DNA from 3 places in the Nocardia sp. NPDC004568 genome. Region 2 is predicted to be linked to each of the others. Evidence: riboswitches for the same ligand, from Rfam matches in the RefSeq annotation. Region 2 holds a riboswitch; each other region holds the start of a gene.
What was found. Region 2 has a riboswitch for S-adenosylmethionine ahead of ABZV91_RS29035 (rhodanese-like domain-containing protein). Riboswitches for the same ligand answer to the same signal wherever they lie in the genome.

Region 1: it holds a riboswitch for S-adenosylmethionine, as region 2 does, so the genes downstream of both, ABZV91_RS24425 (homoserine O-acetyltransferase) here and ABZV91_RS29035 (rhodanese-like domain-containing protein) in region 2, are expected to answer to the same signal.
Region 3: it holds a riboswitch for S-adenosylmethionine, as region 2 does, so the genes downstream of both, ABZV91_RS00130 (aminotransferase class V-fold PLP-dependent enzyme) here and ABZV91_RS29035 (rhodanese-like domain-containing protein) in region 2, are expected to answer to the same signal.

The regions. Positions count from the first base shown of each region.
Region 1 covers NZ_JBEXLL010000063.1:2,711-12,495, reverse strand. Annotated here, with positions in the region: gene cycA (D-serine/D-alanine/glycine transporter) at 1-904, shown strand, start outside; gene ABZV91_RS24435 (hypothetical protein) at 1,035-1,625, opposite strand; gene ABZV91_RS24430 (DUF3017 domain-containing protein) at 1,807-2,052, shown strand; gene ABZV91_RS24425 (homoserine O-acetyltransferase) at 2,083-3,228, opposite strand; SAM riboswitch class IV at 3,480-3,590, opposite strand; gene ABZV91_RS24420 (NADP-dependent isocitrate dehydrogenase) at 3,866-5,083, shown strand; gene ABZV91_RS24415 (hypothetical protein) at 5,708-6,697, opposite strand; gene ABZV91_RS24410 (acyl-CoA dehydrogenase family protein) at 7,385-8,632, shown strand; gene ABZV91_RS24405 (alpha/beta fold hydrolase) at 8,696-9,544, opposite strand; gene ABZV91_RS24400 (exodeoxyribonuclease III) at 9,602-9,785, shown strand, end outside.
Region 2 covers NZ_JBEXLL010000095.1:4,185-13,969, reverse strand. Annotated here, with positions in the region: gene ABZV91_RS29045 (FAD-dependent oxidoreductase) at 1-1,120, opposite strand, end outside; gene ABZV91_RS29040 (hypothetical protein) at 1,350-1,820, shown strand; SAM riboswitch class IV at 1,885-1,997, shown strand; gene ABZV91_RS29035 (rhodanese-like domain-containing protein) at 2,015-2,431, shown strand; gene ABZV91_RS29030 (O-succinylhomoserine sulfhydrylase) at 2,428-3,642, shown strand; gene ABZV91_RS29025 (hypothetical protein) at 4,808-9,785, shown strand, end outside.
Region 3 covers NZ_JBEXLL010000001.1:20,958-30,742, forward strand. Annotated here, with positions in the region: gene ABZV91_RS00105 (carboxymuconolactone decarboxylase family protein) at 1-35, shown strand, start outside; gene ABZV91_RS00110 (nitroreductase family protein) at 122-838, shown strand; gene ABZV91_RS00115 (SDR family oxidoreductase) at 801-1,532, shown strand; gene ABZV91_RS00120 (aldo/keto reductase) at 1,613-2,644, shown strand; gene ABZV91_RS00125 (LLM class flavin-dependent oxidoreductase) at 2,660-3,742, opposite strand; SAM riboswitch class IV at 4,031-4,144, shown strand; gene ABZV91_RS00130 (aminotransferase class V-fold PLP-dependent enzyme) at 4,190-5,506, shown strand; gene ABZV91_RS00135 (GNAT family N-acetyltransferase) at 5,597-6,793, shown strand; gene ABZV91_RS00140 (polysaccharide deacetylase family protein) at 6,774-7,661, opposite strand; gene ABZV91_RS00145 (MerR family transcriptional regulator) at 7,724-8,098, shown strand; gene ABZV91_RS00150 (YdcF family protein) at 8,180-8,761, shown strand; gene ABZV91_RS00155 (MTH1187 family thiamine-binding protein) at 8,783-9,076, opposite strand; gene ABZV91_RS00160 (DMT family transporter) at 9,226-9,785, opposite strand, start outside.

The DNA.
Region 1 (9,785 bases), on a different contig from region 2:
CGGATTCACCGGTGACAACGGCAGCACGGCCGCGCTGGCCAACCTGTGGAACGACGGCGGTTTCTTCCCGACCGGGCCCATGGGTTTCGTGGCCGGATTCCAGATCGCGGTCTTCGCCTTCGTCGGCATCGAACTGGTGGGCACCACGGCGGCCGAGGCCAAGGAACCCGAGCGCACCCTGCCCCGCGCGATCAATTCGATCCCGGTGCGCGTCCTGCTGTTCTACGTCGGCGCGCTGATCGTGATCTGCGCGGTGACCCCGTGGCGGCAGGTCTCGGCCGACGAGAGCCCGTTCGTGGCGATGTTCGCCCTGGCCGGGCTCGGTGTCGCCGCAAGCGTGGTCAACTTCGTGGTGCTGACCAGCGCCACCTCCAGCGCGAACTCGGGTATCTACTCGACCTCGCGGATGGTGTACGGCCTGGCCGGTGACGGGGACGCCCCCGCGCTGTTCGGGAAACTGTCCCGGCGCAAGGTCCCGGCCAACGCGCTGCGTTTCTCGTGCGCGTTCCTGCTGATCGGTGTGGTGCTGCTCTACGCCGGACAGTCGATCGTCGAAGCGTTCACCGTGGTCACCACCATTTCGTCGCTGTGCTTCATGTTCGTCTGGACGATGATCCTGGCCAGCTACCTGGTCTACCGGAAGCGGCGGCCGCATCTGCACGCCGCGTCGACGTTCAAGATGCCGGGCGGGGTTCCGGCGGTCTGGGCGGTGCTGGCGTTCTTCGTATTCCTGATCTGGGCGCTCACCCAGAAGAGCGACACCCTGCAGGCCCTGCTGGTGACCCCCATCTGGTTCGTGGTGCTGGGCCTGGCCTACCTGGTGGTGCGGCGCAGTCCCCACCACGCCGCACTGCGCGAGCAGCACCGGGAGAAGGTGCTCGCCGAAAACGCCGCGCTGCGCTGATCTGTGCTGTTTCGATTGCCCGCCCCGGGCGGGGCGGGCAATCGTGTGTTCACGTACCGGAGGCGTTCCGTGATTCCGGCAGGGGCAGAGCCACCGGCCCGGGCCGAGATGGACGTAGCCGATAGGACGGTCACAGCGGGCGCGCGGGCACGGCCGCGGCCGCGGCCGCAGGGCGTCGCGGTAGGAGCCGTCGTAGAGGTTGCCCAAGGGTTCTTTCACGAAATGACAGCGGCGCACGGTGCCGACACCGTCGACCGAGAGGACCGACGCCCCCGTCCGGTAGGCCCGGCCCAGGGAGTGGTGCGGGTCGCGGCTGTAGGGGACAGCGGGTCGATGGCGTCCAGTCGGCGGCCTCGGCCTCGGCCTCGGTGTAGGTGTGGTCCTCGGCGGCGTTGACCCACAGGTAGACGTGCTCGGGGAGGTCGGCGCGCAGTCCGCGGGCGTGCTCCAGATGGCCGGGCAGACCCACCACTCCGACGCTGAACCGGATACCGGCCGCGGCGAGCTCCCGGGGTTTTGCCGAGGAAGCGCTGGTAGGGCGTTTGCCCGGGGGGTGGTAGGTGCACCACAGCGGGACCGTGTCGGGGTCGGCTTCGCCCAGCCATTCGGTGCGGCAACTGAGATTGGTCTGGATGGCGACCCCGACGATCCGGCCGGGTCCACCGGCCGGGCCGAACTGCGGACGCGGCTGTTGCTGCTGGACGCGATCATGGGTCAGCACGACGCGGCCTGGCTGTCCGCTTTCGACACCGGGGCCGAGGTGCCGCTGGCCGGGCCGGCGGCCGTGGCCCGGGAGGGCCGGATCTGGAACAATCGCCTCCGTGACCGACGCCGCGACCCCGACCCACGACGATCCCGGCACCGGCAGCCGATGGGCCGGTTTCCTGCGCTGCCACCTGCCGATGGTCGTGGTGGCGGTGGTGGTGCTGATCGCCGTGGTGTTCGTCGCACAGGATCGCTGGCGCCGGGGCGCCTTCTTCTTCGGTGGCGCGACCCTCATCGCGGCCGCGTTCCGGTTGTGCCTGCCGACCGCCCGGGTCGGCCTCCTCGCGGTACGCAGCAAACCGTTCGATGTGGGCGCGCTGACCCTGCTGGGCGGCGCCGTGGTCTTCCTCGCCGCGACAATCAACACGCTCGGCGTGGGCTGACCGCGCGGGACGGGTGTGCCCCGCCGCTGCTCAGCGCCCGGCGCGGGCCAGGTTCATCGTCTGGACCAGCAGTTTGCCGATGGCCGCCGCCTCGGTGAGGAAGGCATCGTGGCCGTCCCGCGAGGAGATCACCTCGAAATGCCGGCAGCCCGCGAGCCCATCGGCCAGTTCCTGCTGGGTGTGCAACGGGTACAGCCGGTCGGAGTCGATCCCGCCCACGATGCACGGTACGTCGGTGGCGGCCATCGCCGCCTCGATCCCGCCGCGGCCGCGGCCGATATCGTGCCGGTTCATCGCCTCGCTCAGCAGCACATAGGTCGCCGGATCGAAACGTCGCCCGAGCTTCTCGGCCTGGTACTCCAGATAGCTCTGCACCGCGTACCGGCCGCCGTCCCAGGGGTCCTCGCCCTCCTGCGGGCGGTTGGCGAACCGGCTGTCCAGTTCGACCTCGGTGCGGTAGGTGAGGTGCGCGATGCGGCGCGCGATACCCATTCCGGCCATCGGCGCGCGACCGGTGCCGTGGTAGTCGCCGCCCTGCCAGTCCGGGTCGCCGGTGATCGCGGCGATCTGGGTGCTCTGGGTGCCGATCTGGTCGGCGGTGGCCCGGGGGCCCACCGCGAGGATCAGTGCGGCGGCCAGGCGCTGCGGGGCGAGCAGCATCCATTCGAGGACGCGCATACCGCCCATCGAGCCGCCGATCGCCGCGGCCAGCCGGGGGACTCCGAGCACGTCGAACAACTCGAGTTCCGCCGCGACCTGGTCGCGGATGGAGATCCCCGGGAACCGCGAGCCCCACGGTGCGCCGTCCGGCGCGAGCGAGGCCGGGCCGGTGCTGCCCTGACAGCCGCCGAGGACATTGGTCGCGACGACGCACCACTCGTCGGTGTCGATCGGCGCCCCCGGGCCGACCATCCCGTTCCACCATCCGGCCTGGGGATGGTTTTCGCTCGGGTCACCCGAGACATGGGAGTCACCGGTCAGCGCGTGCTCGATCAGGACGATGTTGTCCATCGCCGGGGACAGTTCCCCCCAGCGCTGCACGGCCAGCCGGACCTGGGGGAGGCGGGCGCCGTTCTCCAGGGTGAGCTCGCCGATGTCCACATACCCGAGGGTGCCGTCGGACGGCGGTAACTGGGCCACCGGACGAGCGGTGGTCGATTCGGTGCCCGCCTTCACGCGAGGGCTTCCACGGAAACGGCGGACCGTACTGATGCCCGGAGCGTATGAATCCCGGCTGTGGATCCGGCTGCCCGGCCGCGGGGAGCATCGGATACGACCGCGGGGTGCGGGTGGGTCGCTCCGGTAGCGGTCGCGCCACGGATGCTGTGATCGGTCATGTCGTGCTCCAGAAAATCGGGGGTTCCTCGTCGAATCGTGAGAACGCCGCGGTCAACGCGAGCGACACCGGCACAAATCGACGACCTCCTGACGTGCGCTTGCTCCCGGCTCTCGGAAGCCAGGTCATCACCCGGAGCACCCCACCGCAGCAGGAGGGTTGCCGGCCAGCGAGCCGGGGCTTGGTGCTGGCACTCATGACCTGCCGAATATGGTAGCCGGGCGCCGATACGGATCGAAATCGGTATACGTGCCGACCAGGTAATCTTGTGGCGAGTCTCACCCCTGTGAGATCTCACGACCGGGGCTGGCTGCACCGTGACACCACCGCAAGCAGTACGCTCGTCTTGGTTACACCAGACGTCTCGTGGACAACGCGGGATGTATACGTTGTCTGTTGAACAGCTGGGGTCCGCTCACAAGCGTGTTCGCCTGGCCGTGCAATGAGGGCACCAGTCTTAGGAGGACACGAAGATCCATGTCCAAGATCAAGGTTGAAGGCACCGTCGTTGAACTCGACGGCGACGAGATGACCCGGATCATCTGGCAGTTCATCAAGGACAAGCTGATCCACCCGTACCTCGACGTGAACCTCGAGTACTACGACCTCGGCATCGAATACCGCGACAAAACCGACGACCAGGTCACCGTCGACGCCGCCAATGCCATCAAGCAGCACGGTGTCGGCGTCAAATGCGCGACGATCACCCCCGACGAGGCCCGGGTCGAGGAATTCGGCCTCAAGAAGATGTGGCGTTCGCCCAACGGCACCATCCGCAACATTCTCGGCGGCACCATCTTCCGCGCGCCGATCATCATCTCCAACGTTCCGCGTCTGGTACCGGGCTGGACCAAGCCGATCATCATCGGCCGTCACGCCTTCGGCGACCAGTACCGCGCCACCGACTTCAAGGTCTTCCAGGCCGGCACCGTCACCCTCACCTTCACCCCCGAGGACGGCAGCGAGCCCATCGTGCACGAGGTCGTGCAGATGCCGGAGGACGGCGGCGTCGTGATGGGTATGTACAACTTCAAGAAGTCCATCGAGGACTTCGCGCGCGCCTCGTTCAACTACGGGCTGCAGCAGAACTATCCCGTCTACATGTCGACCAAGAACACCATCCTCAAGGCCTACGACGGCATGTTCAAGGACACCTTCGAGGCGGTCTTCGAAGCCGAGTTCAAGAGCCAGTTCGAGGCGGCCGGCCTCACCTACGAGCACCGGCTGATCGACGATATGGTCGCCTCCTCCATGAAGTGGGAGGGCGGCTACGTCTGGGCCTGCAAGAACTACGACGGCGACGTCCAGTCCGATACGGTCGCGCAGGGCTTCGGGTCGCTCGGCCTGATGACCTCGGTGCTGCTGACCCCGGACGGCCGGACCTGCGAGGCCGAGGCCGCGCACGGCACGGTCACCCGGCACTACCGCCAGCACCAGCAGGGCAAGCCGACCTCGACCAACCCGATCGCGTCGATCTTCGCCTGGACCCGCGGCCTCGAACACCGCGGCAAACTGGACAACACCCCCGAGGTCATCGGTTTCGCCCAGACCCTCGAGGACGTGGTCATCAAGACCGTCGAGGGCGGTCAGATGACCAAGGACCTCGCGCTGCTGGTCGGCGGGGACCAGGGCTACCTCACCACCGAGGAGTTCCTGGCCGCGCTGGACGCCAACCTGGCCCGCGCATTGCGCTGACAGACCGACTCCGCGGGACCGGCGAGGCGGACGCCGATCGCCGATCCCGCGGATCGCGTGGTCGTTACCGGCGGCTCCCGCCGTTGTGGGACGGCGTCGGCCCACTTCCGGCTGGAACGGGAGTTCGGTCTCCCGACGCGGACCGCCGGAGACAGGGCTGCCCGGATCGGATTCCCCGAACCACCGTGCCGACCGTTCGGCCACTGCCGCCGGGACGCAGGCGCCGATCGTGCTCGGGTGCGTGTCCTGGGCTCCCGTGCGTGCCGGGGGTGGTGCGGGTTCGTTCCGCGGCTCCCCCTGGGGGAGTCCCGGCTGACCAGGGGTGCCTGCTCACCCTATGCGTTTCCACACCGGATTCTTCACCACGTAATATCGCTCGCGGGCATGCGCGAAGTGTGCGGGAATATCGGGCGTGGTGTCGATCTCCTCGCCGAGTACTCCGGTGACTTCGAACGCACCGTACTTTTCGGTGTCTGCCCATCGGTGTAGACGTAGGAATTGGTTCCGCAGCGCAGGACAGCGCCCGACATGGCGTTTCCGCCATGCCGTAGAGTACGACTTCCTCGTTGAGATAATCGGCTAGATCCATTGCTTCCATTCTCTACCTGTGCCGGCTTCGGGATATCAGGTCAACGTGGTTCGCGTAAAAGCAACACACATCACAGAACTATCGAAGTCATCCAGTCCGGCGAAGAACACCTCCGGCGCGCATTGGTAGAACCGCATCGGGTCTGCGGCTCGGCGAGCCGCGTCGGAATGTTCGGCATGATTCGCATTCCACCAGCTTCCGTTCTGCTCGTCGTACCATCCGTAGTCGAATTTGATGAATCCCGGTTTTCCCTTGTAGAGGTCTCGGGACATATCCACTTGGCCGGTGTCCGCGTTCGGAGCGAATCTGTCCGGATCCGGTAGGTCGCCGGCCCGTCCCTGCGGGTTGCCGAATATATCTCGCGCCACCTGGCCCGCCGCGTCGAGAGTCTCGATCTGGCCGGACCAGAAGTATTTGCTGAATACCGTCGCGCGGACATCCGTCAGATCGCCGGAGGGCAGTGACTCCGCGATCCCGTGCAGGCCCGCCAGCTGTTCGTCCTGCCTTGCGATGCGCTCGAATTCGGTGGCGTTGTTCGGTTTGCCCGCAAGAATTTCGTTGAACTTGTCGGCGATGCCGGCCGCTCTCTCGAACGCAAGGCGGTTGCCCTCGGCCTTCGCGGCATCACGTCTGTTCTGCAGATCGGTGATGTCGTATGACTTCATCGCATCGGACCAGTAACTTCGTGTGATCGCCTTGGCTCGGTCGAAGACTTGTTCCAGATCCGTGATCTTTTTTCGAAGTTCGCCCGATGCGGCGGGGTCGGCCGCCTTCAGTGCTGCCCGATAACTCCTGAGTTCCCGCGCGATACCGTTGACCGCGGCGGTATTCACCTCGCCCGGCCCCAGGATTTTCTCCGCCGCCGAGATCGCTCGGTGGGCACCAGCGTCTGCGAACGCGAGATGCAGTGGAGGTGGATCGATACCGGTGCGGCCCAACCGCACCATTGTCGCGCCGATGCAACCCAGATCGAGCAGTTTCTTCTCCGACCACGACAGCGGCTGACAGCGCCGGGCTTCGAACATGGCGATGTACTCCGCTTTCGAATACGCACGTCGCCCTGTCGCCGCACCGCCCGAGTCATGGGGGAGGGGCGCAGACCCGCGCACGCGCGCTGTGTCGCTGGTCCGCCGAGTATTGCCGGCCTCGGACAGATCTGGGGCAGCGGCTCTGTCGGGGACCATATCGGGTACCCGCCCGACCACATTCCCGGTCGGGCGGGTACCCCTCTCGGAAATCTCTTCGGAGCCGCAAGCCGACGACCCGATGATCGACCACGCCGGAAATGCGATAGAACGATCGGGCCGTCCACGGATCATACTGTCCGGCCGGGTCGGAGCCCGTTGCGTCGACTGCCAGTGAGAAGTCGACGGATCGCTGTCGGCGCGGGGCGTTCGCCGCGAGGTGGGCGGTTACCCGAATCGCTGCGTCGGGACGCCGGTGCTCGTCTGTGGCCAGGGACCCCGGCCCCATGGGGGTTCGGTGGCCGGCCCGCTCGCCCGGGGGAGTCCGGACTTGTCGGCTGAGTGTTCGGTTACGCGCCCGACTGGAATCCGGATAGGTGCCGCCTGTTGCGAGGCCCTGTGCCGGGAGGGCTGGATTCCGCGGTTCGCAGCGCTGCGCCCCGAGAACTGGCAGGCTGTCAACAAGGCGGCCCACACGCGGTGCGGGGGTCGGCCGATTCAGTGAGCTGGAATACCGGAGGAACGACGATGTTCGAATGGTCCGAAACCGACCTGATGGTCCGCGACGCGGTGCGGAAGTTCATCGATAAGGAAGTGCGACCCCACGTGGACGCATTGGACAGCGGGGAGATGCTGCCCTATCCGATCCTGCGGAAGCTGTACGCGGATTTCGGTATCGGCGCCATGGCGGAAGAGGCGCTGAACAAGCAGCTGGCGGCGAAGCGGGCGGCGGCCGACGGGACGGAGAAGCCGGCGGCGGCGGACAAGGACGGGTCCGGCGGCGGTTTCGATCAGCAGACGATGATGGCGGTGCTGACCAGCGAACTCTCCGGCGTCTGTATGGGTCTGTGTAGCTCGCTCGGGGTGAGTACCGGCCTCGGCGGCGCCACCATCCTGTCCCGGGGCACGCTCGCCCAGCAGCAACGGTGGGTGCCCGACATCGTCAGCCTCCGCAAGATCGCCTGCTGGGCCATCACCGAACCCGATTCCGGATCGGACGCCTTCGGTGGGATGAAGACCTCTGTGCGACGCGACGGTGAGGACTACATCCTCAATGGTCAGAAGACGTTCATCACCAACGGTCCCTTCGCCGCCACCCTGGTCGTCTACGCGAAACTGGACGAGGGCGACGGCACCCCGTCCCGCGACCGCAAAGTGCTCACCTTTGTGCTCGACGCGGGGATGGAGGGACTCACCCAGGGCAAACCGTTCAAGAAGATGGGTCTGCATGCCTCGCCCACCGGGGAACTGTTCTTCGACAACGTCCGCCTCGGCCGGGATCGGCTGCTCGGCGAGACCGAGGAACATCGCGGCGGCGACGGCCGGGAGAGCGCCAAATCCAGTTTTGTGGCCGAACGGGTCGGAATCGGGTTCATGGCGCTGGGCGTGATCAACGAATGCCTTCGGCTGTGCACCGACTACGCCCGCGACCGGAAACTGTGGGGCCAGGAGATCGGCCGGTTCCAGCTCATCCAGCTCAAGCTGGCGAAGATGGAGATCGCCCGGATCAATGTGCAGAACATGGTGTTCAACATCATCGAGCGCGGGAGGGCCGGTAAACCCCTGAGTCTTTCGGAGGCCTCGGCCGTGAAGCTGTACTCGTCGGAGGTCGCGACCGAGGTCGCGATGGAGGCGGTACAGTTGTTCGGCGGCAACGGTTACATGTCGGAATACCGGGTGGAGCAGCTGGCCCGCGACGCGAAATCACTCATGATCTACGCGGGCAGCAACGAGATCCAGGTGACCCACGTGGCGAAAGGGCTGCTCGGAAACTGAGACTCGACCGCCGCCGCCTCCCGGAGCGGCGGCACTGAGGGGGCTTCGACCCCGCGCCGCCGATTACACAGCGCGCAGGTGGTCGCGGCTGGCGTAGATATGTTCCGCGATGAGATTCGCGATCCGGTCGGGAGCCTCCAGCATGGGCACATGACCTGCCCGGTCGAGCATGATCCGGTCCGCGGCCGGCGGCAGCTCGCGGAGGAACCGGCCACCGTGGGCCCGGGCCGGCAGGACCCGGTCGGAATCGGCGAGGATCAGCCGGACCGGGGTCGTGATATCGGACATATCCGCCAGTGCCGGCCCGCGCAGCGTGCCGAGGGTGAGTGCGGGCAGTGCCGGGCAGTGCAGCGCGGCCAGGATCACCGCCGTGATGTCCGCGCGGGAAACCGCCCGGGTGTTCTTGGTCAGCAGGTGCGCTATGGCCCACCGCAGGATTCGGCTCTCGGTCGGGAAATCGCCCAGGCGCCGGAGTATTTCGGCGGCCGGGATCATCGGCGCGATCTTGGCGGCGGCGCGGAGCTGGAGCGGCGACGGAGTTTTCCAGCCGCCGGCCGGGGCGATCGCGGTGAGTGTGCGGGCCCGGCCGCGCCGGGCCAGTTCGAACCCCACCCAGCCGCCCAGGGAATTGCCGGCGATATGGCAGGTCCGCCAGCCGACGTCGTCCAGTTGCGCTTCCACCCGGTCGGCGAGGGTGGCGGCGGCGTACCGGCCGTCCGGGAATTCCGGCCCGCCCCAGTGGCCGGCCAGGGCGGGGGCGAGGACCTCACAGCGGGCGGCCAGGAGGGTGGCTGTCCGCTCCCAGCAGTGCGGTGAGAGCAGGACTCCGTGGAGGAGCAGCAGCGGCGCGCCTGAACCCAGGTGCAGAGCCCCGACCGGCTCGGGCAGTGCGGTTGCGGAGGTGCCTGACATCGATGTCGTCACCCCTTCCTGGCAAGTAGCGGTGACTTGTCATTGTACGGTCGATCGGTGCCGTACATCCTTTCCACTGTCAATGTCAACGGGGTCCGGGCGGCCGCGGGCAAGGGGCTGCTGGCCTGGCTGGCCCGGACCGAGGCCGATATCGTCTGCCTGCAGGAAACGCGGGCCGACGATGCCCAGGTGGCCGCCGCGCTCGCGCCCGCGCTGGACGACGGCTGGTCGCTCGCCCACG
Region 2 (9,785 bases):
CCGGACCGCGCTTGATCCAGCCGGTCACATAGGTGCCGGGCATATAGCGCGCGGCGCCGTCGGCGTCCTCGTCGACCAGGACCCGGCCGGCCTCGTTCGGGATGACCCCGGCCTGATCGTCGAAGGGCAGCTCCGAGATGTTCTGGGACAGGTAACCGACAGCCCGGTAGACGGCCTGCACATCCCATTCCCTGAAGGTGCCGGTGCCCTTCACATTGCCGGTGCCGTCGAGCTGGGTGCGTTCGGTCCGCAGACCCACGACCTTCCCGTCCTCGCCCATGATCTCCGAAGGCGATTCGAAGAAGTGCAGGAACAGCTTGTGCGGGCGGTCACCCTGGTCACGGATGGCCCACTGCTCGAGGGTGTTGGCCACCATATCGACCTGCTTGGAATGCCGCCGCGCGGCTTCCGAACCCTCGTCGTAGTCGATGTCCTCCGGATCGACGATCACCTCGATCGTCGGGGAGTGGTCGAGTTCGCGCAGCTCCAGCGGGGTGAACTTGGCCTGTGCGGGGCCGCGGCGGCCGAACACGTGCACCTCGACGGCCTTGTTGTTCTTCAGGCCCGCGTACACGTTCGGCGGGATCTCGGTCGGCAGCAGTTCGTCACCGGTCTTGGCCAGCACGCGCGCCACATCGAGGGCGACATTGCCGACACCGAGCACCGCGACCTTCTCCGCCTCCAGCGGCCAGGTGCGCGGTACGTCCGGATGCCCGTCGTACCAGGACACGAAATCGGCCGCACCGTAGGAGCCGTCCAGGTCGATACCCGGGATGGGCAGCGCCCGGTCGGCGTTGGCGCCGGTGGAGAAGATCACCGCGTCGTAGAACCGCCGCAGATCCGACAGCGTGATATCGGTACCGTAATCGATATTGCCCAGCAGGCGCACCTGCTCCTTGTCCAGCACCTTGTGCAGGGCGGTGACGATGCCCTTGATCCGCGGGTGGTCCGGGGCCACGCCGTAGCGGATCAGTCCGAACGGGGCCGGCATCCGCTCGAACAGATCGATCGAGACGTCCGCACCGGATTTCATCAACGCGTCAGCGGCATAGATACCGGCCGGCCCGGCCCCGACGATCGCGATCCGAAGCGGGCGGTTCGCTTCCTTCTGCTCGGTCATCTGTTACGCGCACCCTTATCGGTCGAAAGAATCACTGGCGTTGTTGTTAGCTTAGGCTAACTTGACGCGCGGCTCGTATGCACCTACATCGCGCCGTCCGTGGGTGGCTGTTCACCGTTCGTCGTCCCACGTCTCTGCGGGTAGCACTGTGCCGTGGTACCCGCCGGTACCCGCGATTCTATCGGGGTGCGGGCACGGTGCGATCCGGGGACCAGGGATGATCGTCGTCATGAGCGATTCCGGAGCGGCCGACGAGCAGCCGGCCACCGAATCGGGTGACGAGGAGCGACCGCGCTCGATCACCCCGTTCGTCGTGGCCGCGCTGGTCGCGGCCCTGGTCCTGGTGGGCGTACTCATCGCCGGCCTGGTGGCGCCCGCTGAGAAAAATGTCACAGATTCCGACCGGATCGCGGGAGCGGTCCGGGAGTTCGCCGATGTGAGCAACCGCTACGGGCCCGAACCGCCCCGGGAAGCGGTCTGCCCCGGTTTCGTTCCCGCCCGCTCCCCGCTGGCGGGTCAGCTGAAGCCCGGCGAGACCGGGAAAGATATCGAGATTACGAGATTCGGCCCGGTGCACATCTCCGGCGATACCGCGAATATCGAGGTGACCAGCCGGGTCGACGGCGCGGAGCGTACCGCGACCTGGTGGCTTTTCCTGTCCGACGACGACTGGCTGGTGTGTAACCAGCCGGCCGGATGAGCTCGCCGGAGCCGTCAACCGGGGTTTGACACGGCCCGACCGCGCCGGGCAATCTTTTGGATTGGGTCATGAGTACCAGTGCCAAGCCCCGGCTCGCTGGTCGGCAACCCTCCTCCGCGGTGGGGTGCTCCGGGTGACGACCTGGCGCGCATCGATCGGATGCGGCAAGTGCGGATTCACAGGAGGTGCCACGTATGAGTTACGCAGGGGATATCGGCTTGCAGCAGGCATGGGAACTGCTGACCGAGAATCCAGACGCGGTCCTGGTGGACGTGCGGACCGAAGCCGAATGGAAATTCGTCGGAGTACCCGACACCAGCGCCATCGCCAAGCCGACACTGCTGGTGGAGTGGGTCGACGGCACCGGCGCCCGGAATACCGAATTCCTGGACCAGCTCCGTAGCGCCCTGTCCGACCGTCGCGCGGACGCGCCCGTGCTCTTCCTGTGTCGCTCCGGTCAGCGTTCGGCGCACGCGGCCGATGCCGCGACCGCGGCGGGTATCACACCCGCCTACAACATCAGCGAGGGCTTCGAGGGCCCGCTGGACGAACTCGGGCATCGCGGCGGCTCCGGCTGGCGGGCCCACGGCCTGCCCTGGCGGCAGTCGTGATCGGCGGCGGTTCGTTCGAACGCCCGTTACCCGAAGGGGTCGGTCCGGCGACACTGGGTGTGCGCGGCGGGCTGAGCCGTTCGGGGTTCGACGAGACCTCCGAGGCCCTGTACTTGAACTCCGGCTTCGTCTACGCCAGCGCCGAAGCCGCCGAGGCCGCGTTCACCGGCGACAACCCGCACTATGTGTACTCCCGCTACGGCAACCCGACGGTGACCACCTTCCAGGAACGGATCCGCCTGCTCGACGGGGCCGAAGCCTGTTTCGCGACGGCCAGCGGTATGGCGGCCGTTTTCGTGGCCCTCGGTGCCCTACTGAAAGCAGGCGACCGGCTGGTGGTCGCGCGTAGCCTGTTCGGCTCCTGTTTCGTGGTGTGCAACGAGATTTTGCCCCGCTGGGGTATCGACACCGTTTTCGTCGACGGCGAGGATCTCGACCAGTGGGAAGCGGCGCTGGCCGAACCCACCGCCGCGGTGTTCTTCGAGACTCCGGCCAACCCGATGCAGACCCTGGTCGACGTGCGCAAGGTCTGCGAACTCGCGCACGCCGCGGGCGCGCAGGTGGTACTGGACAATGTGTTCGCCACCCCGCTGCTGCAGCGCGGCTTCGAACTCGGCGCCGACGTGGTGGTCTACTCCGGCACCAAGCACATCGACGGTCAGGGCCGGGTGCTGGGCGGCGCGATCCTCGGCACCGCCGAGTACATCGAGGGCCCGGTCAAGACGCTCATGCGTCACACCGGCCCCGCGCTGAGCCCCTTCAATGCCTGGACGCTGCTCAAGGGTCTGGAGACCATGCCGCTGCGGGTCCGGCAGTCCACCGATTCGGCGCTGCGGATCGCGCGCTACCTCGACGAACACCAGGCCGTGAGCTGGGTCCGCTACCCGCTCCTGGAGTCGCACCCGCAGTACGCGCTGGCGGCCGAGCAGATGAGCGGCGGCGGCACCGTGGTGACCTTCGAGCTGAAGGCCGCCGCCGACCTCGCCAAGAAACGGGCCTTCGAGGTGCTGAACGGGCTGCGGATCATCGATATCTCCAACAATCTGGGCGATGCGAAAAGCCTCATCACCCACCCGGCGACCACCACCCACCGGGCCATGGGCCCCGAGGGCCGCGCGAGTATCGGACTCTCGGACGGGGTCGTGCGGGTCTCGGTCGGTCTGGAGGACATCGAAGATCTCCTCGGCGACCTGGACCAGGCATTGAGCTGATTTCTTCGAGGCAGTGGATCGCCGGTATGTGCACCCTGACCGCCGGTTTCGGCCCTCTCGAGTGAACTCGACTGGATGGGTCCGCGCCGCCGGTATTGCGGATCGCCGCCGCTTCGTAGACGCTTTGACCGCCCTTTCCGGTCTGTATTCCTCCTTCTCGTCTCGTTGAGTCGCAGCCGGCTTCTTGCGGTGAGGCAGCCGGTTCTTTTGGGTGAGTAGGTCGGGGCCGGCTTTGCGAAGCATCCAGCAGGGCGGAAACTTTGGTGTATTTTTGTGGTCGGCAGAAAGAACAGCAGGTCGCATATGTGGACCGATGGAGTGCACGGCAACCGACCATCACAGCGACCTGGTGACGGCGAACGGCTCGGTCGGCGGCAGAGGGGCGGGCGTCCACGAAATGGCGAACGACGTAGAGAACTGCAAGCACGCGACACATCGGCCGAACGGCTACCCACCGGATACGACGATCGTCAGGATCGACAACCGACAACCCCGGTACCCGAGGTCGAGTCGAACCGGAACTGGCCGGCGGTGCCGTTCACGCGGAGCAGCCCGCTACCGCAAACCCGGTCGAGGAAGCCGGCGGGATGGCTGGGCATCATGGGCGCAGCGGGAGGTGGTCGCGGTGTCTGTGGAGGACTACCAGAGGTATCCTGGTGTCCATCCAGGGCGTGTGGTGTCCCGGTATACGCGGTGGCGGGATCAGTTGAGCGGCGGCAGTTTCGATAGGGGCCGGTTCGAACCGGCCGACGCCTTCTCCGACGTGCTGTGGACCGAGGACAGGGTTGCCGACCCGGCAAAATTACTGTGCCGGTCGCTGACCGCGACAGCGGCGGCAGATCCGACGGGCCGGAGCGTCGACCGATAGTGACGACTCGTGCAAGGACTACAGCGAAAACCGCCTGACATCGAACTTTCCGGCGAGCCGGAGTCCGGTGGGGCAGCAGTGGTGGGCGGTCTCGGGCATGCGCCCGTGCGGGAGACCGGAACGGATAATGCTGCTGGAGCAGTCGTCGTCGTCCATTCCGTCGTCGGTGTACGCAGTCGGCTTCGAGCAGCGAAATCACCGCCGGGGGGAGGGAGCCGACGGTTCGGGATTCGGGGTGGAGACCGTGCGTAGGGGGGCCGGTATCGGTGGTAAGCCGAAAAGTAGGGGGCCGGTGCGGTGACCGAAACGGCATTGCAGATGTTGGCGGAGTTGCCGGCCCCGATCCAGACCCTTGTCTTCGGCGGCGAGGTGCCCCGGATGGACACGCCGGCGGGAGGCCGGGTCAGCGCCACATGGCAACAGGCAGGGGCTGAACTCGAGCAGTTGGTGCAGCGGATCGACGCGGAGATCGCGAATCTGGCGGGAGCGGCGCTCGGTGAACTCGGTGATCAACTCGACACCATCGCGCGAACATTGAGTTCGGCGACCGCGGACATCTCCAGGTTCTGCTGTGCTGTGGCCGAAAACTGTGCAAGCAGCGCCGTCGAGACCGAGAAAGAGACGTACATGATGTACGCCTTCGGCGCGATCACGGTTCTGGAGCTGGGGATCGCTCTGTGGAACCCCCTGAATGTCATGTCTGTCCTGGCTCGTGCACGGGCCATACATCTGGCCGCATTCCGGGCATTCGTGGCCGCGCGTCTCGGCGAGCAAGCTGTCCGGGCGGCGGCGCGGGCCGGCATGCTGGCGGGTCCGATGGCGGCGTTCTCCGCGATCACAGCCGGTGTCGATCTGACGGTGCAGTTGTACCAGATTCATTGGGAAGGCAAGCGCGACGGCATCGACTGGGCATCGGTCGGGGTCTCGGCGCTGTCGGGGGCGGGTTCCGGGCTCGCAGCTGTCCTGGGGGCCAAAGGAATACAGGCTGTGCTTCCGGCCCGGACACCGTTGATGCCGGGGACAGCACTGGTTGCTTTGGGCGCCGGCACCCTGGCTGCCGTCGGCGGGGCCGCCGCGGCCTCTATGGCGACCGGCGAGTGCAGCCTGAAGCAATCGGAGATGGTCGGCGGGGCGGTCATGGGGGTGGCCGAAGGTCTGCTCCACGCGCGAGGTCACGCGCCAACTCACGCCAGAACCGACTGGAAGGTTTCTGAGCCGGTTCGGGAGTCACGGCTGGGCATGATCAGATCTCTCACGCTCGATATCCTCGGCCGACCCGGGCAGCCGGCTTCCCTCGCGCACCCGGCTGCTCCGGAAAAACTTCCCGCTTCGGGCCCGACCGTTCCGGATGGGAATCCGAGTTCGGGCGAGGGCACCGAACATGCGGGCGGCGCGGTCGAGGCGGCCGCCGGACCGGCGGTCGCCGAGCAGGTGTCCGAGGGGCTGGATGGCAGGAGGGCTTCGGGAAGCTTCTACGCTGCGGGCCATGGTGATCGGTTGGCTACGGCCGGGCAGACCGGCGAGAATTCGGCCATAGCGGTTGCTGAACGCGAATTCGGTGTGGCGCCGCCCGCAGTCGATCACGGACCAGCGGCGCAGGAGTACCGGCAGCGGCTCCGACAGGTTGCCGAGGCGTCGAGAGCCGACCTTGCTGCCCATGAAAGACAGTTGACCGAGGCCCGCGAAACAGGAGATCAGGAAGCAGCGGAGCAGGCGTACAAGGGGGCGCTGCAGAAGCATCGGGATGTTCTCGGTCGGGTGTACGACGCTCTGCACGAAGCCGCTGAGCAGACCGGTAGGTCGATCACGCCGCGGGTCGCGGCCGGTGAGATCGGTCAGGACGACGCAGCCGCCACCATCGAGCAGGAACGGCGGGTGGCCGATGAGGCGGTCGCGCACGCGCTGGAGGAATATCAGGAGAGCCTGTCCAATCTGGATCTGGGTGGGTCCATGGCGGAAATGCGAAGTCTGCTGGGGAATTTGGTGGTGCATGACGCCGAGAAGAGCGACCTCACCGCAGAGCAGGGCCGGCAGTACACGGCGGCGGCACAGAAGGTACTGGAGGTGTATATCGCCCGCCGGGAAGAGTTGCTGGACGAGTCGTGGGATCAGCGCCGGCGGGTGATGGAGGTGGGGGACGAGGCCGAGGCGATCGTGCGGATGATGGCCGCGGTGGAAGCCGGGACGCAGGGCGAAGGGAAGCACGCTATAGTTCCGCGCTCGAATCAAGGGAAGGCTTATCTTCTCGGGCTGAACGGGTTCATGCGTCAGATGGGCACCGGCCAGGGCAAGACGGTGGTCGGCTTCCTGGACTCGTTGCATCAGCTTTCGCGTGGGAAGCCGGTCGTGGTGGACGGAGAGCAGCGGCTGCGGATGCATCATGTGCTGACCACGACTGAGTTGCTGGCCAATGAGGGGCGCAGCGAGAGCGCACCGATCTTCGAGAGTCTCGGCTATGGCGTGTCTCGATGGAATCCGGATCATCCGGTGGAGTTCGACAAGCCCACGGTGATCTATCTGACCTACGACGAGCGGGCCACATCCTCATTGAAGGACTCCCGGCCGCCGGGTCGTACCGTCACGATCGACGAGGTGGATGCGGTCACAATTCACAACGAAACCACGCACTACCTCTCTGATGGCACCCGTCAACCGGCCGGTGAGGTGGAGACGGCGCGGGTTAACAAGGTGCTGGACTTCATGCTCGGTTTTCACAAGAGCCTGCGGGAAGGGATGCCGGCGGGGTTCCGGATCTCGGAGTATCTGCGGGAACATCCAGATGAGGCGATGAGCAGGGCTGCGCAGCTGTGGGAGAAGCAGACGGGCGCGGCATTCACCGATCGGCCGACGACGGTCACGGTGAACGGGACAAGGATCACGCTGCAGAGCGAGGCCGAGATGGCTCGCGCATTTCTCGATGTCAAGGCGGGCCGCAAAGCGGGTCGGCTGGTGGCGGACTGGCACTTCCAGTTCTTCGACGGACAGATCCAGATCCTGGACGCGAACGGAAAACCGATGAGCGATCCGAAGGTCAACACCGATAGCCGCTGGTTCGGCGGCCGCCACCAGATGCTGGAGGCCATGTACCGGACGGTGATCTATTCCGATGGTGAGGGGTCGACGAAGGTCACGGTCGATGACGTGCTCAACGAGTACGACGAATTGAAGGTGATGTCGGGTACGCTGCGGCGCACCGCGGATGAGATCAAGATGAAATTCCCGGTCCAGGGGGGCCTGGCGGAGGTCGAAGACCATCAGCAGTCGCGGCTCGTGGCCGAACCGGAGAAGATTTTCGTTACCCAGGCGGAGATGCTGGACGACGCTGTCGAGCAGGCCAGAAGGGTCACGGCCCGAGGCAGACCTGTGCTGTTCATTGCACGTAATGATTTGGCGTTGCGGTTGGACCGCAGGCTCAGCCGTGCCCATGTCGAACATGTGGCTGTCACCGGTCGCTGGTTCGCCGAACATCGGGACAACAACCTTGCCCAGGAAAACTTGTCGGTTATGAAGAAAAAGGTCGGCCAGGCGGGCCAGGTAACCGTCGGCACTCCCGGAATGCTGGGGCGGGGTTTCGACCCGACCGTGGGCGAAGCCGTAAACGACGCGGGCGGGATGCATGTGCAGGGGATCGAGCATTCGCTCGACCCTGATACCGATGACCAGACGAGTGCCCGTGCGGGTCGAAACGGCCAAAACGGAAGTTACGGGTTCAGCTCATCGCAAGAGGGGCAGTTGGCCGATAGTGCACACCACCAGGGATACAAGATCGCGGTGACACACTATCGGGCAGGGCATGCCGAGCATGCCGCCGCGACCGCCGAGTACGCCGCGGCCGAGCGCGATGCTGCCTCGGCGGATACTGCTCGTGCAGAGGCCGCGCAGGCTCGGAAACAGTCGGCACAAGAAAAACTGGACGCTGCCGACATCAAAATACAAGAGGCGGAGCGTGATATCCGCCGGTTCACACCCGAGGTGCAGAACCAGGCGGCCGTACAGGCCCGGATCGGGCGTGTACTGGCACGAATGAGTCGACCCGATGCGCCCCCGGCGGACGATCATCTGCAGGCGCTGTCGCAACCGCCGGCATCCGGCTCCGAAACCAGCCGACCACATTACCAGCGGGGCCGGCTCGCCGGACTTGCCGGGCTGTTGGGTATCCCCGTCGTTCCGGCCTTCGCGGACGCGTTGTACGCCGAGGGTGATCCGCTCCGCAGTGTGCTGGGACGGGCCGGTGTCGCACCGGCAGCTGTCGATGCGCTGACTCAGCAGATCGACATGAGCGCTCCGGCGTTGCTGATGGCGGCCGAGCACCTCCCCCACGGGCATGTGCTGGGGGAGCTGACTTCCCGGCTGCACCAGCTGGCCCGAGGTGTGGGTTCGAGTCCCGCCGAGGTTACCGGCCCGGGCGGGATTGCCCGCGCCGAGGCCGAGGTCATCACCGCACGCGGCACGTTGGCGGAAGCGTTGGGAGTTCCGGCCGAGCAGGTCACCACGGCGACCGCGCATCGCATTGTGGGTGAAGCGGTCACCCGGGCACTCGACTCCGCGACAAATATCGCGGCAACCGATCGTGTTGCTGCTGCGTCGCGTTTCCTGGCTGCGCAAGCATTGCATTCGCTGACCGGAGCCGTTGCGGGGTATCCGGCGGCGGATGCCGGGCTCGACTCGGCGCCGGGGAACCCGCACCGGCCCGAGGAACAGGACACTCCTGACCGGTACGACTCATTCACCGAAACCCCCGGCCTCACCCAGAACGGCCGGCTACCGGCTGCGCCCACAACTGGCCGAACCTCGGGCCCCGTATCGAAACCTGCGCGGCCGGTGCGCCGATCGGGTGACGCGGCCGGTGGGCGGGTGGGGTCGGCTGTCGCAGGGGATGAGTCGAGGACAGCGACCGGAGCCGGCGATGCCCATGAGTCGACACCGGAGTCGGGCCACTCATCGCGAGAACCCGTGGCAGCCGGGGCGGATCTGTTCAGGGGTGGCCTGTCACCGGTCGGACGCCTGCTATCCGAGGAGGGCGTGCTGGTCGGGCGCGCGGCGGTGGTGGCGGCGTTGGGGGAAGGACCGCCGGGTGCGGACGGGGTGGAGGAGTGGTCGGTACCGGAGTGGGTGTACCGGCAGTTGGCGGGGCGGCCGGAGTGGGTCGAGATACCGGTGGAGTCGGATGAAGGCCAGCGGGTCGTGGCCGGTGGGTATCGCGCGGACCGGTGGCCGCGGCGGGGTACCGGAGCGGTGATGTCGGCGATGGATCTGCCGGTGTTGGAGTATGCGG
Region 3 (9,785 bases), on a different contig from region 2:
CCAGGGATCTGTCCGCGGATCTGTCGGGAGCCTGAGCGACGGTGCCCGGGGTGCGGCCGGGTTTCGGCTCGAGCTGCGGTCAACCGCTGACCGTGGCCGCCGCGGCGGCGACGATGGCAGCATGACGCAGACCGCACCGTCTCCGGACCAGGTGGTGGCGCAGCGCTACCGTGCCCCCGCACCGGCGGCGCCGGCCGAGTGGAATCCGGTGCTGCGGGTGCTGCACGAACACCGATCGATCCGCCGCTATCTGCCGGATCCGCTGCCGGACGGCGTGCTGGAACTGCTGATCTCGGCCGCCCAGTCCGCCCCTACTTCCTCCAATCTGCAGGTGTGGAGTGTGGTCGCGGTCCGTGACCCGCAGCGCAAAGCCCGCCTCGCCGCGCTCGCCGGGGACCAGGAACAGATCCGGCAGGCCCCGCTGCTGCTGGTGTGGACCGCGGACCTCGCCCGGCTGCGCGGCCTGGCCGCCGAGCGCGGCGCGCCACTGGACGGGGCCGACTACCTGGAATCCAGTTATGTCGCGTTCCTGGACGCGGCGCTGGCCGCACAGAACGCGCTGGTCCGCCTGGTGGTGGGCCGGCCCGATCCGGCCGAGAACGCCCGCGTCAAGCCGCGGCTGCCGCAGGCCGCGGTGCTGCACGAGGAGACCTACACGCCCGCCGGGCTCGCCGATATCGACGACTACGAGCAGCGCATCGCGCAGTTCTACGCCGAGCAGGATCTGGCGCATTCGTGGATCGATCGGGTCCTTGCCCGGCTGGGGACGGCGGAAGCGCTCGAGGGGCGCGACCGGCTGCGTGAATCGCTGGCGGCCCAGGGTTTCCCGCTGCACTGACCCGTCGGCTTCGACCGGCGGCAATGACGGTGCGGCCGACATCGCGCTGTCCGGAACCGGTCCGGCGAAGGTCGGCAACTCACCGAGAGACCACCGCACCGATGGATACGGGCCGTCAGCGGCGACGGCCGGTGGGGGAGGCCCGTACGGCCTTGGTCGGGCAGTCGATCTTCCACTGCCTGCCCGAGCGGGGGCGCGCCACGGGCGTGTGGCCGGCTGCGTATCCGCGGCGCGCAGTCGCAGTCCGCCACAGCGCCGAGAATTCGATCTCGACGCGTTCGACCGGATGCACCGCACCAATGTCCGCGGCACCTTCGTGGTCTCGCAGTCGGCCGCTCGCACGCTGAACCGCGGTGGCGCGCTGATCAATTTCTCGACCTCGGTGCTCCGGCTCCAGCAGCCCGGCTACGCCGCCTACGCGGCCACCAAGGGCGCGGTCGAGGCGATGACGCTCATCCTGGCGCGGGAGTTGCGGGGCCGCGATGTGACCGTGAACGCGGTGGCCCCGGGCCCGACCGCGACACCGCTGTTCCTCGACGGCAAGGACGCCGACACCGTCGACCGCCTTGCGCGGATGTCTCCGCTGGAACGGCTCGGCGAACCGGCCGATATCGCCGAAACGGTGGCCTTCCTGGCCGGACCGGCCCGGTGGGTGAACGGACAGGTCCTCTACGTCAACGGCGGGGTCGCCTGACCGGCTCGGTCCGGCGCACATTGCGATCAGCGTGAGCCGACCCATCGCCTCCGCCGCCGCGAGAATGATCCACTGTCCGGATGAGCTATGGCCCCTTCGACCTGACCTACACCGCCGCCGAGCAACGGTACGAGAAGGTCCCGTACCGGCGCAGCGGCGCTTCCGGCCTCGATCTGCCCGCGTTCTCGTTCGGACTGTGGCAGAAGTTCGGCACCGACTACCCCTTCGCGACGCAGCGCGAGATCATCCTGCACGCCTTCGACCTGGGTATCACCCATTTCGACAATGCCGACCGGTACGGTCCGCCGCATCGGGCCGCGCAGAAGAACTTCGGCCGGGTGCTGGCGAAGGACCTCGCGCCGTACCGGGACGAGCTCATCCTGTCGACCAAAGCCGGGAACCCGATCGGGCCCAGCCCGTACCTGAGGGGCGGCTCCCGCAAATCACTGCTGGCCTCGCTCGAGCACAGCCTGCGCGATCTCGGCACCGATTACGTCGATATCTTCTACCACCACAGCCCCGACCTCGGGACTCCGCTGGAGGAAACGGTGGGTGCGCTGGTCGGCGCGGTGCAGCAGGGTAAGGCGCTCTATATCGGCATCTCCAACTATCTGCCCGATCGCGCCCACCGAGCCGCCGAACTGCTGCGCGAAGCGGGTGTGCCGTTGCTCATCCATCAGGCGCGGTACTCCATCTACGACCGCCGTCCCGAACAGAACGGCCTGCTGGACACCGCGCGGCAGGACGGCTTCGGCGCCATCGTGTATTCGCCGCTGGCGCAGGGGCTGCTGACCGACAAGTACCTCGAACGCATCCCCGAGGGCGCCCGGGCGGCCGACAGCACTTTCCTGTCGCCCGATGCCATCGACGAGACCTATCGGCGCCGCACCGCCGAACTGAACAAGATCGCCGCGGCTCGGGGCCAGTCGCTGGCCCAGCTCGCGCTGCAGTGGGTACTGCGGCGGCCCGAGGTCACCTCGGCGCTGATCGGCGCGAGCAGCACGGCGCAGCTCGACCACAATCTCGCGGCGCTCGAGTTCCCGGAATTCACCGCTGCCGAGCTCGCCCTCATCGACGAGCACGGCATCCACGGAACCGGGCTGGATCTCTGACGCGGTGCGCCCGGCTCAGTCGCGTAGCAGCGGCAGGAGCCGGGCGCCCTGGCGCCGGATCTCGGCCAGGTAGGGAGTATCGGAGAGCACGAAGTGGGTGATGCCGAGATCCTGGTAGCGCCGTATTGATTTCGCGACGTCCGCGGCCGAACCCACCAGCCACGTCGTGCCCGCGCCGCCACCCCCGACAGTGCCCGGGGTGGTGTACAGGTTGTCGTCGAGCACTTCACCGCGCGCCGCCAGGTCGAGCAGGCGCTGCTGCCCGACCGCGGCGCGCCGGGGTGCGCCGCGGTCGGGCGTTTTCGCCATCTCGGCAACCTTGGCCTCGGCATCGGCCCACGCCTGTTCGGTGGTGTCGCGGACCAAGGTGGTGACGCGCAGGCCGAACCGCAGCGGTGGCAGCGCCCGGCCGAGTTCGTCACCGAGCGCGCGCAAACGTTCGATACGTTCGCGGACGCCCGCCAGCGGCTCACCCCAGAAGAGCTGGACATCGGCTTCGGTCGCCGCGACTCGTTCTGCGGCGGCGGACGCGCCACCGAAGTACAGCAGCGGATGCGGGCGGTCCGCGCGCACGGCGGTCCGCGGCGTGACGGTGGAATCGGTGACCCGGTAGTGCGCACCCCGGTAGGTGACATTCTCCTCGGTCCACAGCCGCCGGACCAGCTGGAGGAACTCCCGGGTGCGGGCGTACCGGTCGGCCTGGCTTTCCTCGGCCTCGCCGTAGGCCGCGAGGTCGTCCTTACCGGAGACGATATTGATCCGTAGCCGGCCGCCGGTGAGATGATCGAGACTGGCGGCGGCGGAGGCGAAATGGGCCGGCCGCCAATACCCGGGCCGGACGGCGACGAGCGGTTCGAAGGTCGTGGTCCGGGCCGCGAGCGCGGTGGCGACGGTGAATGTGTCCGGCCGCCCCCAGCCGGTGCCGATCAGCGCCCCCTGCCATCCGTATTCCTCGAGTGCGCGCGCCTGGGTGGTCAGCGTTTCCAGGCTGTTGTGGTCGGCGGTGACGGCGTCACCACGATGCCCGGGAGTCACCTGATTCGGGATGTACCAGAGATATTCGGCCGTCGGGGTGGCGGCTCCTGTTCGGTCGGGCATCGAGAGTCTCCGTTCGGGGCCGGGGAATCGGGACAGGTGCGCGCACCGGGTCGTCCGGGGTGATCACCCGGATGAACACCTTGCGCTCCTGACCGTCTCCGGGCCACGGACCGGATCACGATGATTCGAAACGGGTGCCGGGGACGCTGTTTCGAACCGCGAGTCAGCGGGTCAGGGGACCGCGCACGGCAGGTGGTCACCGGGAGGGCCGGTGCGCGCCGACCCGGCGACGCGGTCCGCGACGGGTCGAGTTGACAAGCCGTTGATGGGTCTGTCACCCTCGCACCAGGTCATGAGTGCCAGCATCGAGCCCCGGCTTGCTGGCCGGCAACCCTCCTCCGCGGTGGGGTGCCCCGGGTGACGACCTGGCCGCCGCTCGACCGAGCGCGGCAAGCGCGGACTCCGCTCGTTCGACACCCGGAGTCCCTCGATCGAAGGGATCACGTGATGACCGCTGTACTCGACCCCACCTGTGCCCCGGCCCGGGTCTCCGGCGACGATCTGCGGGTACCGCTGGTGCAGGGCGGCACCCGCGACTACGCGAATTTCGACTACGCCGCCAGCGCACCCGCGCTCGCGCAGGTCACTGCGGGGGTGGCCGATCTGCTGCCCTACTACGCGAGCGTGCATCGCGGTGCCGGGTACGCCTCGCGTATCTCCACCCGCTGCTACGAGTCGGCCCGCGAAACGGTGCGCGGCTTCCTGCGCTGTGCCGCCGACCAGGAGGTGGTGTTCACCCGAAACACCACCGACGCGCTCAACCTGCTCGCCGCCTGCGTGCCCGGCGACACCGTGGTCCTCGATATCGAACACCACGCCAACTTCCTGCCCTGGGCCGGCCGCGGTCGCCGGGTGGTGCCCGCCGCCGGCACGCTCACCGAGACCGTCGACCGTCTCGCCGCCGAACTCGGCGCGAAACCCGCGGCCCTGCTCGCGGTCACGGGCGCCTCCAATGCCACCGGCGAGGTACTACCGCTGCCGGAACTGGCCGCGCTCGCGCATCGCCACGGTGCGCGGATCCTGGTGGACGCGGCCCAACTGGCACCGCATCGGCGTATCGATCTGTGCGCCACCGATATCGATTATGTGGTCTTCTCCGGGCACAAGCTGTACGCACCGTACGGTGCCGGGGTGCTCGCCGGGCGGCGCGACTGGCTCGACGCGGCACCGCCGTATCTGGCCGGCGGGGGCGCGGTCACCGCGGTCACCGCGGATACCGTGGACTGGGCGGCCGCGCCGCATCGGCACGAAGCCGGCTCCCCCAATGTGCTGGGTGCCGCGGCGCTGGCGGCCGCCTGCTCGGCTCTCATCGCACTCGGCGCGTCCGCCGAGGCACACGAACGGGTGCTCACCGACCGGTTGCGCACCGGGCTGGCGGGGATCACCGGGGTCCGGTGCCTGCGGATCTGGGCCGACAGCCCCGACTGCGTCGGAATCGTCGCCTTCACCGTGGACGGTTTCGAACCGGGCCGGGTCGCGGCCTATCTGTCCGCCGAACACGCGATCGGAGTGCGTGACGGCCGCTTCTGCGCCCACCCGCTGCTGGCCCGGTTCGGGCTCGACGCCGCGCTGCGCGCCAGTATCGGGCTCGGCACCACGGCCGGTGACGTGGACCGTCTGGTCGATGCGGTGCGGGCCCTGGTCGAGACCGGACCGCAGTGGGATTACGCCTGTTCCGGCGGCCGCTGGGACCCGGTTCCGGAGACCCGCCCCGGCCTGACCGGGGGATCGGGCACCGGGGCCGGCGCGCCGTGCGCGGTGTGACCTACCGCGTGCCGTGTGAAGATGGTTCGGATCACATGGTGCCGGCCGGTGTCGCCGGCAACCCGATACCGAACCTCTGAGTGAGCCGAGATGACCGTCGAAATCGACATATTGACCGATGCGGCAGACGCGCGGGCCGCGCAACAGGTCTTCCGTACCGCGATGGTCGGAGGCCCGCCGATCCCGGCGGAAGCCGCGGACGGGTTGAACGAGCCCGGCCGCACTCTCGGCGCCCGGGTCGACGGTGAGCTGGTCGGGACGGTCAATTCCTACACCAGCTGGCTGATCGCACCGGGTGGCGCGCGTCTGCCGCACGCCGCGGTGACGCACGTCGGCGTCCTGCCCACCCACGCGCGGCAGGGGATCGCGGGCGCGCTGCTGCGCCGGCAGCTCATCGGGATCGCCGCAGGCGGGGAGATCGTCGCCTCGCTGCGCGCCACCCAGGGCGGTATCTACGAGCGTTTCGGGTACGGCGTCGCCGGCTCGTCGGCGCGCTGCGAGATCGATGTGCACCGGGCCCGCTTCCGTGAGACCGTGCCCGTCGCGGGCCCGGTCCGGTTGCTCGCGCCCGCGGAACGCTGGGAGGTACCCGCCAAGATCTACGCGACCGCGCAGGTGACGTGGACCGCGGCGATCGATCGCCCCTCGTACTGGTGGCGGTTGCAGGAGCTGTTGCGGGCGCAGGGCCATGTCGCCGTGCACGGGGAACCCGGCGCGGAGGACGGTTTCGTGCGCTACCGACCCGCCGATTCCCCGGACTGGGTGCGCGGTCCACGCCGGACCGTGGTGGTCGACGATTTCGTCGCCACCACTCCCGCCGCCTTCATCGGACTCGTCCGGCATCTGCTCAGTGCCGATATCGTCGACGCGGTCGTGCTGTCGGCGATCTCGCCCGACACCCCGCTGCGGCAACTGCTGGTCGACGAGCGGGCGGCCCGGATCACCGAGGTGCACGACGAGACCTGGTTGCGGCTCGTCGACGTCGAGGCGGCACTGGCCCGGCGCACCTATCGCCCCGGCCGGCCGCTGGTCGTCGCGGTCACCGATTCCCTCCTGCCCGCCAACACCGGCACGTACCGGATCGAGGACGGCGGGGTCACCCGGGTGGAGGAGCCCGCGGACCTCGTCACCGACGTGGCGGCCCTGGCGTCCGCGTACCTCGGCGGCACCCGCTGGCGCCACCTGGCGCTCGCCGGCCGCGTCACCGAGCTCCGGCCCGGCGCCGCGGCGGCCGCGGACGCGCTGTTCGAGGTGGACGAGCACCCGTTCAGCGGGACGTACTTCTGACCGTCTCCCCGGCCCGGGTACTCGCGTAGTGCGCCGCGATCTCGTCGCTGGTGGTGACCCATACGCCGGGATGTTCGACGATATAGGCCAGTGCCTCGTCGAGGTACCGGGCCCGGAACGCCTGTCCGGTGACGAAGGGATGCAGTGCCAGGGCGAGGACTCGGCCGCTCGTTTCGGAGTCCGCCCACAGCCGGTCGAGCTGGTCGCGCACGATCCGGACGAAATCGGGTCCGGTGAGCCCCGTGCCGAGGAACAGGGTGTTGTCGTTCAACTCCACCGAGTACGGCAGGCTGAACAGGCCGGGAACGCGCAGCGGATAGGGCTGGTCGTCGTTGGTCCAGTCCAGGACATAGTCGACGCCGAGTTCGCGCAACAATTCCGGGGTACGGAAACTCTCGGAGAGGGCGGGGCCCATCCAGCCCCGCGGTCGCTTCCCGGTGCCGCGTTCGATGGTGGTGAGCACGTCCGCGAGGTAGGCGCGCTCGTCCGCGGCGGCGATCTCGGCCTGCAGGACGGAGTTGTTCCGGCCGTGCGCGAGCCAGGCCCAATCGCGTTCCCGGCCCGCCGCGATGATGCGCGGATACCGCTGCAACACATCGGAGTTGAGCAGTGCGCTGGCCCGGATACCGTGCCGGTCCAGCGATTCCAGGATCCGCCAGAATCCCACCCGGGGGCCGTAATCGCGCCAGCCGTAGTTGAGGGGGTCCGGGACCTGCCCGGCGGTGCCGGCGAAGATACTGGTGGAGGGTCGGTCCACCCGGTAGTGCTCGATATTCAGGCCCACGTAGAACGCGACGCGCGCACCGCCGGGCCACCGGATCGGATCGCGATCGACGATGGCGCTGTAGTCGAAGAGTTCGTTGTCCATTCGGCTATGGTCGAAGCATCACACAGATGTGAAGGTCAAATCTTTCGAGCGAGGTGGGTGGAATGCGGATCGGAGAACTGTCACGGCGCACCGGCACCGCGCGCCGGTTGCTGCGCTACTACGAGGAACAGGGACTGATCGCCGCCCAGCGGTGCGCGAACGGGTACCGCAGCTACGACGAGCGCTTCGTCGATCGCGTCCTGCAGATCCGAGGACTGCTCGATGCCGGGTTGCCGACCCGGATCATCAAACAGATCCTCCCGTGCCTGGACAAGCCGCGGTCCATCTACTTCCCGGACGCGACGCCGGAGATGCTCGCGACACTCGAGGGCGAACGGGATCGGATGAACGAGCGGATCCGCTGCCTCGAGCGGAACCGGGACGCCATCAACGAATACCTGTGCGCGGTCCGCGAATACGGCGAACGGGGAGCGTAGCCGGCCACGCGGGAGCGAGACGGCGCCGGGACGCGCGGCGTTGTGCGGAACAGGCGCGCGTACGGGTACGCTGCGGTACCCGTGCGGACGTCACGAATACTGCTCGCGGCCGGTGCGGCCGTACTGGTCTGGGGCGAGTGGGTGAACTGGCGCTCGTCGCGGCGGCTGGTCGGCTCCGCGATCGGCACGAGCGAGGTGGTCGTCGTCCTCGGGTTCCGCAATTCGGCGCCGACGGTCAACGCGATGAACAGGTGGCGGGTGCGCGCCGGGCTGCGCTCCTGCACTCCCCGGCTCGACACCCGGATGGTCTTCTGCGGTGGCGCGGTCGGGGGTGTGCGGTCGGAGGCCGAACTGATGGCCGCCTATGCCCGGGAACACGGCTGGTCCGGACCGGTCGCGTTGGATACCACCTCGCGGAGCACCTGGGAGAACATCGAGAACGCCATCGCGCTGATCGGCGACGCCGACCGGATCAAGATCGTCTCGAATCCGCTGCACGCGGAGCAGGCCCGCCACTACCTGGCCGTCATGCGCCCGGATCTCGCGGTTCGCCTGGTGCGCGGCGCGGAGTACCGCTTCGGCGAGTGGACGGTGGTCAAACCGCTGTTCGCGGTCGTCGGGTACGCGAAGCGGGGGAGGCGGCCGGTGCCACTCACACGGTAGTCGCGGGGGCGTGGCGCGGGGTCACTCGGCGAGCCGCCGTTCGATCGATTCGACCTTGGTGTTCAGTGTATTCGTCCGGCCGGGCCGGATATCGGCCTTGATGACGATGCTGCACCGATCGGATTGGGCCAGTACCGCATCGGTCGCGGCCTTGATGACACCCATGACCTGATCCCATTCGCCTTCGATCTCGGTGAAACTGGCGGCGGTCCGGTACGCGAGTCCGCTGTCCCGGATGACCCGGACCGCGGTGGCGACCTGATCCCCGACACTTTCGCCGGTGCCGATGGGGGTGATCGAGAAGGCGGCGAGCATATCGCACTCTCCTGGTTCGTCGTGGCGGATGGCGGCGCTGATCTCACCGTACGCACTTCCGCGCGCACACCCGCGACCGTGTGCCGGCCGATCGGCGCGATCGCCACCGGTCCGGCGACTCCGCCGCGGTCCGGCCGACCCCCGGCAGGTCATACCGGATCCGCCTCCCGATCACTGTCGCGGCGCGCGGCCGCGCCCCGGCGTGCGCGTGGCCGCCACCGGGTGATGGCGACGCCCGCCAGGCACAGCACTCCGCCGGCGAGTGCCGGCGGGCCGGGCACCTCGTCGAGGAGGAGCCAGGACATGACGACCACGAGCGCCGGCACCGCGTAGGTGGTGGCGCCCACCTGTCCGGCGGTCATCCGGGCCAGGGCATAGGCCCAGGTGGTGAAAGCGACGGCGGTCGGGAACACGCCGAGGTAGACGAGAGCGAGTGTGGCGGGCAGCGGTGCCGCGGCCGCCTCGGTGACCAGCTGTCCGGTGAACGGCAGGCACGCGAGCGTACCCACCACACAACCGCCGGTGGTCACCTGCAGCGCCGAAGCGTGGGCCAGCGCGGGTTTCTGGACGAGCACCGCCACCGCCCACGCGACCGCCGCCACCACGCACAGCACGACTCCGAGTAGGGTGGCCGCGCCCTCGGAACTGGATGATCCCACCACGGCCGCGCCGGTGAACGCCACCGCGATACCGGCCATGAGTCGTCTCG